One region of the Arthrobacter sp. 10N44_2 genome, then DNA from elsewhere that is predicted to be linked to it. Evidence: riboswitches for the same ligand, from Rfam matches in the RefSeq annotation. Region 1 holds a riboswitch; the other holds the start of a gene.
What was found. A riboswitch is a leader RNA that binds a small molecule or an ion and turns the genes downstream of it on or off. The one in region 1 is predicted to bind glycine.
Positions count from the first base shown of each region.

Region 2: it holds a riboswitch for glycine, as region 1 does, so the genes downstream of both, gcvP (aminomethyl-transferring glycine dehydrogenase) here and gcvP (aminomethyl-transferring glycine dehydrogenase) in region 1, are expected to answer to the same signal.

Region 1 covers NZ_JBFTHT010000026.1:5,606-9,795, forward strand. Annotated here, with positions in the region: gene gcvP (aminomethyl-transferring glycine dehydrogenase) at 1-1,998, opposite strand, end outside; glycine riboswitch at 2,051-2,158, opposite strand; glycine riboswitch at 2,160-2,257, opposite strand; gene AC1DBX_RS19635 (hypothetical protein) at 2,753-3,520, shown strand; partial or broken gene AC1DBX_RS19640 (SDR family oxidoreductase) at 3,655-3,958, opposite strand.
Region 2 covers NZ_JBFTHT010000029.1:21,342-25,531, reverse strand. Annotated here, with positions in the region: gene gcvP (aminomethyl-transferring glycine dehydrogenase) at 1-2,277, opposite strand, end outside; glycine riboswitch at 2,317-2,431, opposite strand; glycine riboswitch at 2,433-2,531, opposite strand; gene AC1DBX_RS20235 (TetR/AcrR family transcriptional regulator) at 2,910-3,449, opposite strand; gene AC1DBX_RS20230 (MFS transporter) at 3,517-4,190, shown strand, end outside.

The sequences.
Region 1 (4,190 bases):
CCCACCGGCCGCATGCACGGAGTCGCATACCTCGCGGACGTCTGTGTCGTACACCCCGTGGGTGGACGGGTAGGTGATCATGATGCAGGACAGCGCGTCCTTGTTGGCCTCGATCTTGGCCGTCAGGTCCGCGTGGTCGATCGTGCCGTCCGAGGCTGTGGCCACGACGACCACCTTCATGCCGGCCAGCACGGCGGAGGCGGCGTTGGTGCCGTGCGCGGAGGCCGGGATCAGGCAGACGTTGCGCTGGGCCTCCCCGCGGGAGTGGTGGTAGCCGCGGATGGCCAGCAGGCCGGCGAGCTCGCCCTGGGAGCCGGCGTTCGGCTGGATGGAGACCTGGTCATAGCCCGTGATTTCGGCGAGGTCAGCTTCGAGGCCGCTGATGAGTTCCCGCCAGCCCTCGGTCTGGGAGTCCGGCGCGAACGGGTGGATGGAGGCGAACTCCGGCCAGGAGATGGCTTCCATCTCGGCCGTGGCGTTCAGCTTCATGGTGCAGGAGCCCAGCGGGATCATGGTGCGGTCCAGGGCAAGGTCGCGGTCCGAGAGCTTGCGGATGTAGCGCAGCAGCTGGGTTTCGGAGCGGTGCGTGTTGAAGACCGGGTGCTGCAGGTAGTCGGAGGTGCGCAGCACGGTCTCGGGCAGCTCGAAGCCCTCGGCCTCCACCACAGGGCCGGCACCAAAGGCGACGACGACCGCGGAGAGGACCTCCGGCGTCGTGGTTTCATCGACGGACACGCCAACTGTGTCCGCGTCGATGAGCCGCAGGTTGATGCCCCGGGCCTCGGCGGCGGCGATGACCTTGGCGGCCTTGCCGGGCACGCGGACCGTGAGGGTGTCGAAGAAGGAGTCGCTCACCAGTTCCCGGCCGACGATCTTCAGCGTGGCGGCAAGGGCGCGGGTGTTGTTGTGGACGGTCTGGGCGATCGCCTTCAGCCCGTCGGGGCCGTGGTAGACGGCGTAGAACGAGGACACGATGGCCAGCAGTGCCTGCGCGGTGCAGATGTTGGACGTGGCCTTCTCGCGGCGGATGTGCTGCTCGCGGGTCTGCAGGGCCAGGCGGTACGCCGGGACGCCGGCGTTGTCTTTGGAGACGCCGACGATGCGGCCGGGGAGCGTGCGTTCCATGCCCTCGCGCACCGCCATGTACGCGGCGTGCGGGCCGCCGAAGAACAGCGGCACGCCCAGGCGCTGGGTGGAGCCGACGGCGATGTCCGCCCCCTGCTCGCCCGGAGGGGTGATCAGGGTCAGGGCAAGCAGATCCGCCGCCACGGTGACCAGTGCGCCGCGTTCTTTGGCCTCCGCGATCACGCCGGACTGGTCCCACACCCGGCCGGAGACGCCCGGCTGCTGGAGGACGAGACCGTTGATGTCGCCGTCGGGCAGACCGGCGGAGAGGTCAGCGACCTGCACCTCGAAGCCCAGCGCCTCCGCTCGGCCCCTGACGATGGCAATGGTCTGCGGGAGGCAGTCGGCGTCGAGGACGGTCTTGGCCCCGGCAGCGGACTTGTTTTTGTTGGCGCGGCGCATGAGAAGCACGGCCTCGGCAACCGCGGTGGCCTCGTCCAGGAGGGACGCATTGGCGACCGGGAGCGCGGTGAGGTCCTGGACCATGGTCTGGAAGTTCAGCAGCGCCTCGAGGCGTCCCTGGGAGATTTCCGGCTGGTACGGGGTGTAGGCGGTGTACCAGGCGGGGGCTTCGAGGATGTTGCGGCGGATCACCGGCGGGGTGACGGTGTCGTAGTAGCCCTGGCCGATCATCTGCACGGCCGTCTTGTTCTTGTAGGCGAGCTTGCGCAGTTCGGCCAGCACCTGGACTTCGCTGAGGGCGCTGTCCAGGGTGAGGGGCTTTTCCTGGCGGATGGAATCGGGGACCGCGTTGTCAACGAGGCCATCAACGCTGTCGTAGCCGACGGCCTTGAGCATGGTGTCGATGTCGGCCTGGCGGCGGGCGCCGATGTGGCGGTCTGCGAAGGTGGACGGGGACGATTGAACCGTCATGAGAGGAACTCCATAATTCAGGTGGCATCAAGACGCCACGATGATTCGGGTTCCTCCCCGCTCTGTATTGGACCTGAGAGTTTCCGTTTTGCCCTGCTGATAGCAGCGCGCCACTTGCACCGTCGGTGAGCCCGGTTGCCCGGACTGCTTTCCAGAGTTGCCTTGCCGCGGCGGTACGTGGGCCTGAGAGATTCCTGGGGAGGATTTGCTCCTACGGCGCCTGCTGAACGTACCGGCAGGACTCTCCCGCCGCAGATCATAAGCTGTGCCACTGGTCGGTGACACAGCTCACAATTTATCCGGTTCCCGGGCAGGATGCAAAATTTATTTCAATTGAGTCGCTGTCCCGCGGACGACGGCGGGAGCTCTTCGCCGTCGTCCGCTTGCGTGGGTGAGGCGCATGAGGGCCGTGTCGTTGATCCGGAACACGCGGTCCCAGAGGTCGTCGTCCACCTCGTGGATCGGACCCAGGGGGTTAGTCCATTCGGTGCATTATTCTGAACGGGATACTTTACATTTTCATGCGCGTCCCTCCCAGAGCGCTCATACGCAAGGAGCCTCCGTGAGCCTTCCGGATCAAGCGATGGAACAGGCAGCTCCCAGCAGACCACCAAGCAGGACTCCCGCCGGGGATGCCGCTTGGGGGTGGCTGATCGGGATCCTCGCAGGATTGCTCGGCTTGGGCCCTTGGCTGGTATCCGGCGCACAGCTCCCGTTGCAGAACTTGTGGGGCGCAGAGGTCGTTCCAGACCAGATGCCTGTGTCGTTACTGCCGCTAAGCCAGTACGAACTCACCACGATCGTAGCCCTCCTCACCGTAGGAGGTGCAGCGGCCGGACTCGCGGTGCGCATCTGGTCCCCCGCCCGACGGCGACTGGTGACGTGGTGCGCGGCAGCCGGCGTTCTTGTGGTCCAGTTCACGGCTGCCGTCCAGTCCTTCACAGTGCTCGACGGCGGCTTGGCGGGCGGAACAATGGCGAGCCTGTACTTCGCCGGGCTGCTCGCGGGCGTGACCGCATCCCTCGCTGCTGCCCTCGTGGCGCACCTGCTGCTCTGTTCAAGGACCCGGAGCCTGGCGGCATTGGGCGCCGGACTCGTGGCGGTGCCGTTCGCTTCGTGGACGGTGGAGTGGGTTGTCGGCTTCGTTGGGCACATCAACGTCCCCGTCGCAGTGCCGTCAATCGCTCACTGGATTCCCGCCATCCTCGTTGGTTGCGCCCTGGCATGGTGCGGCCTTCGTCCTGCGCGGCGGACCGCGGTGTGGGCCGTGAACCTTGCGCTGTTGTGGTTGGTTCCCGCCGTGTTCATCTCGGTCAACTACGTCCTGGGGACCCGTATCCTGGCTGGCGACCTGCAGGAGATGCTGTTAATGAGTCGGCAAATCTTGGCGGCAACACTTGGACCCGAGGGCGGAGCAGCTCCCAAAATCTTGCTGGCCCTAGTCATCGCATCGGCGGGGCTGGGTGCCAAATCCATTGCCGCTCGCCGGCGACCGGACGCGCCCACCTTCCCGTCTTCGTAAAATCCGGACTCACCCGCGACGTGTGGACGTGATTGCACCAGCGGATCCGATGGTGCAATCACGGATTTGATCCCAATCCAGCGGACGACGGCGGGACCTCCCGCCGTCGTCCGCTTGCGTGGGGTGCCGCTCCCCTACAGGGCGGACCAGCCGCCGTCGGAGGCGAGGATGGCGCCGTTGATGTTGGTGCCGTCGTCGCTGAGCAGGAAGGTGATGGAGGCGGCGAGCTGCGCGGCGGTGGCGGGCGGTGGCCTGCATCAGCGGGCCGAGGCGTTCGGCCGCGAGCTGGGATCCCCAGGTGGCCACGATGTTGGCGATGGTGGGGCCACGGCGCAGGCCCCTGGGCCCGTACATCACGGCCGAGTTCTTGGTCAGGCCGACGAGGGCGTGCTTGGACGCGGTGTAGGCGGCGCCGGCCGCGGACCCGCGCAGGCTGGCAAGCCACCCCACAACGGCCGATATTGGACGTTATGTCAAGTAAAACCGTGATTATTGCATCCGATGCAAGATCACCCCTTCTCCGCCCATTGCCACCGATACCGCGTCACTTGAAGCGGGAAAATGCCCATGACCTGAGGGAACACCGTACCGTACGACTGATGGGGCTGGGCTACTCGCCGGTCCACCAGGCAGCCCTCCAAAGCCGGAGTGCATCAAACTCGAATGGCCC
Region 2 (4,190 bases), on a different contig from region 1:
CAGCACGCCGGCCGAGCCGTAGCGGGAGGCGGAGATCGGGGTGCCGTCGGCGCCGTTGGCGGGATCAGCAGCGTTGCCCGGCATGAACGGGGCCAGGTGCGCCTTGGCCGCGACCGGGCCGACGCCCGGTCCGCCGCCGCCGTGCGGGATGCAGAAAGTCTTGTGCAGGTTCAGGTGCGAGACGTCGCCGCCGAACATGCCGGGCTGGGCCAGCCCGACCAGGGCGTTGAGGTTGGCGCCGTCGATGTAGACCTGGCCGCCGGCGGCGTGGACCGCGTCGCAGACCTCGCGGACATCGGCGTCGTACACCCCGTGCGTGGACGGGTAGGTGATCATGATGCAGGACAGCGCATCCTTGTGCAGCTCGATCTTGACGGTCAGGTCCGCGTGGTCGATCGTGCCGTCCGAAGCCGTGGCCACGACCACGACCTTCATGCCGGCCAGCACGGCGGAGGCGGCGTTGGTGCCGTGCGCGGAGGCCGGGATCAGGCAGACGTTGCGCTGGGCATCGCCGCGGGAGAGGTGGTAGCCGCGGATCGCCAGCAGCCCGGCGAGCTCGCCCTGGGAACCGGCGTTGGGCTGGATGGAGACCTGGTCGTAGCCGGTGATCTCGGTCAGCTGGCCTTCGAGGTCCTCGATCAGTTCACGCCAGCCGGCGGTCTGGGATTCCGGGGCGAACGGGTGGATGGAGGCGAACTCCGGCCAGGAGATGGCTTCCATCTCGGCGGTGGCGTTCAGCTTCATGGTGCACGACCCCAGCGGGATCATGGTCCGGTCCAGGGCAAGGTCGCGGTCCGAGAGGCGACGGATGTAGCGCAGCAACTGGGTCTCGGAACGGTGCGTGTTGAACACCGGGTGCTGCAGGTAGTCGGAGGTGCGCTCGACGGCGGGGTCCAGGCCGAACGCAGTGTCCGTGCCTGCAGCCGCGGCAGTCACGGACGCGCCGAACGCGGCTATGACGTCGGCGACGACGGCAACCGTCGTGGCCTCGTCGGCGGAGATGCCGACGGTGTCGGCGTCGATGGCGCGCAGGTTGACGCCCTTGGCGTCGGCTGCCGCGATGATCTCAGCTGCCCGGCCCGGCACGGAGACGGTGATGGTGTCGAAGAAGGAGGTGTGCAGCACGTCCAGGCCGGCGGCCTTCAGGGAGGCGGCGATGGTCTTGGCGTGGACGTGGACCGACTGGGCGATTGCCTTCAGCCCGTCCGGGCCGTGGTAGACGGCGTAGAAGGAAGCCACGATGGCCAGCAGGGCCTGGGCCGTGCAGATGTTGGACGTGGCCTTCTCGCGGCGGATATGCTGCTCGCGGGTCTGCAGGGCCAGGCGGTAGGCGGGAACGCCGGCGTTGTCCTTGGAGACACCCACGAGGCGGCCGGGCATGGAGCGCTCGAGCCCCTTCTGGACGGCCATGTAGGCAGCGTGCGGGCCGCCGAAGAACAGCGGCACGCCGAAGCGCTGGGCGGATCCGACGGCGATGTCAGCGCCCTGCTCGCCCGGAGACGTGATCAGGGTCAGGGAGAGGAGATCTGCCGCGACGGTGACGAGGGCGCCCCGTTCCTTGGCGTCGGCGATCACGGCGGTGTGGTCGAACACGCGGCCGGAGACGCCCGGCTGCTGCAGAACGACGCCGTTGATGACGCCGTCGGGCAGGCCCTTGGAGAGGTCGGCGACCTCGACCTCGAAGCCGAGGGCCTCGGCGCGGCCCTTGACGATCGCGATGGTCTGCGGCAGGCAGTCGGCGTCGAGGACGGTCTTGCCGTCGTGCGCCGTCTTGTTCTTATTCGCGCGGCGCATCATCAGCACGGCCTCGGCCACGGCGGTGGCTTCATCCAGCAGGGAGGCGTTGGCGATCGGCAGGCCGACCAGGTCCTGGACCATGGTCTGGAAGTTCAGCAGCGCCTCCAGCCGGCCCTGGGAGATCTCCGGCTGGTAGGGCGTGTACGCGGTGTACCAGGCCGGGGCTTCGAGGATGTTGCGGCGGATCACCGGCGGGGTGAGCGTGTCGTAGTAGCCCTGCCCGATCATCTGCACGGCGGTCTTGTTCTTCGACGCCAGCTTGCGCAGCTCGGCGAGGACTTCGACCTCGCTCAGGGCCGCGGCGAGCGCGAGGTCGGCGTCCTGGCGGATGTCCTTCGGAACGGCGGTGTCCACCAGGGCGTCGACGGTGTCGTAGCCGACAGCCTTCAGCATGGCGTCGACGTCGGCCTGGCGGCGCGCGCCGATATGCCGGTCAACGAAGGACGTGGAGGCTGGGGTAACAGTCACAAGGAACTCCATAACTCAGGCGGCGCAGGGTACGCCACATTGATTCGGGTTCCTCCCCGCTCTGTATTGGACCTGAGAGTTTCCGCGCAGCCCGCGTTTCAGGGCTCCGCTTGCACCGTCGGTGAGCACAGCATGTCCGGGACACGCCTGCTACTTTCCAGAGATGCCTTGCCGCGGCGGTACATGGGCCTGAGAGATTCCTGGGGAGGGTTTGCTCCTACGGCGCCTGCTTGTACCTACTTGCAGGACTCTCCCGCCGCAGATCAAAGGCGTATTTAATTAGGTGTTCAATCGGGGGTGACTACAGTCACAGCTCTCATTGTCCTATGCCGGGCGCGCGTCCGCAAACTCCCTCCCGGCGGCGGACCCAGGTTACGGGCCACGAGCCACCCGGTGGCGAATCCGGCGGCGCGAATTCGCCGGAAACGCCCGGAGTCGCCGCAACTTTCCGGCGTACTCGAACGCTTCCGGCGAATTCGGCGGGGAGTAGGGGGTCGGCGGGGCGTAGGGGGTCGGCGGGGAGTAGGGGGTCGGCGGGGCGTAGGGGGTCGGCGGGGAGTAGGGGGTCGGCGGGGCGTAGGGGGTCGGCGGGGAGTAAGGGGGGTCGGCGGGGAGTAGGGGGTCGGAGGGTGTGGGTGTGGGCGTCAGCCGCGCAGGCGCTCGACGGCGGCCAGGAGGCTCTGGACGTCCGCCTCGACTTCCGGCGGCGGCCCGCCGGGACCCCGCGCCAGCATGGCGTTGAAGTACAGCCCGTCCCCCATGCACAGGACGGCCTTCGCCATGGCGGGCCCGACGTCGGCCGCCAGCAGTTCCAGCCAGCTCGCCTGGCCGGCGGCGAAGCGGCGGAGGGTTTCCCCGTGCGCCACCTCGGCGAGCCGCGTGGCCGCCACGAAGACCCGGTCCATGGGCGTGTCCGCCCACACCGAGGACTTGATGAAGTACGCCGCCGCCCCTTCCGGGGCTGCCGCCATGGCCGCAACATCGGCAGCCAGGAGCCGGTCCAGCCGTTCCAGCAGGACCGCGATCATGGCCTCTTTCGTCGGAAAATGGTAGAGCAGGCCGCCCTTGGAGACGCCGGCCCGGCGCGCGACGGCGTCCAGCGTCGCGGCGCGTTCACCGACTTCGATGAGCAGGGATTCGAAGGCATCGAGGACGGCCTCGCGGGCGACGGGTTTCCTGGGCATGCCTCCCATCATGCCTGTCCGCACGCGCATTTCTTAACTGTACCGTCCAGACGGTACAGTTATCCTTATGAGCATTTCATCGATCACCGTAGCCACCAGCACTCCTGCGGCCACCGGGCCCCGGGCACCGTGGCGTGACTGGGTGGCGCTGGCCCTGCTGATGTTCCCCGTCCTGCTCGTGGCCGTGGACAACACCGCGCTCACGTTCGCCCTGCCGGCCATCGCCAGCAGCCTGACCGCCTCCGGCGTCGAACTGCTCTGGATCGTCGATGCCTATCCCCTGGTCCTGGCCGGGCTCCTGGTCGCGATGGGTTCCCTGGGCGACAGGATCGGCCGGCGCCGGCTGCTGTTCGTGGGCAGCGCGGGCTTTGCCGCGGTGTCGGCCGTGACGGCGTTCGCGCCGAGTGCGGAATGGCTGATCGCCGGCCGCGCCGGGCTTGGCCTTTTCGGCGCCATACTAATGCCGTCCACGCTGTCGCTGATCCGGAACATCTTTCCGCAGCCCAACCGGCGCAGGCTGGCGGTGGCGGTCTGGGCCGCCGGCTTCTCCGGCGGCGCCGCCCTCGGCCCGATTGTCGGCGGCTGGCTGGTGGAACACTTCTGGTGGGGCGCCGTCCTGCTGGTCGCGGTGCCGATCATCCTGCCGCTGCTGCTGCTCGGGCCGGCCCTGATCCCGGAATCCCGCGATCCGAAGCCGGGCCGGGTGGACGTGCCCAGCATTGCCCTGTCCCTGCTGGTCAT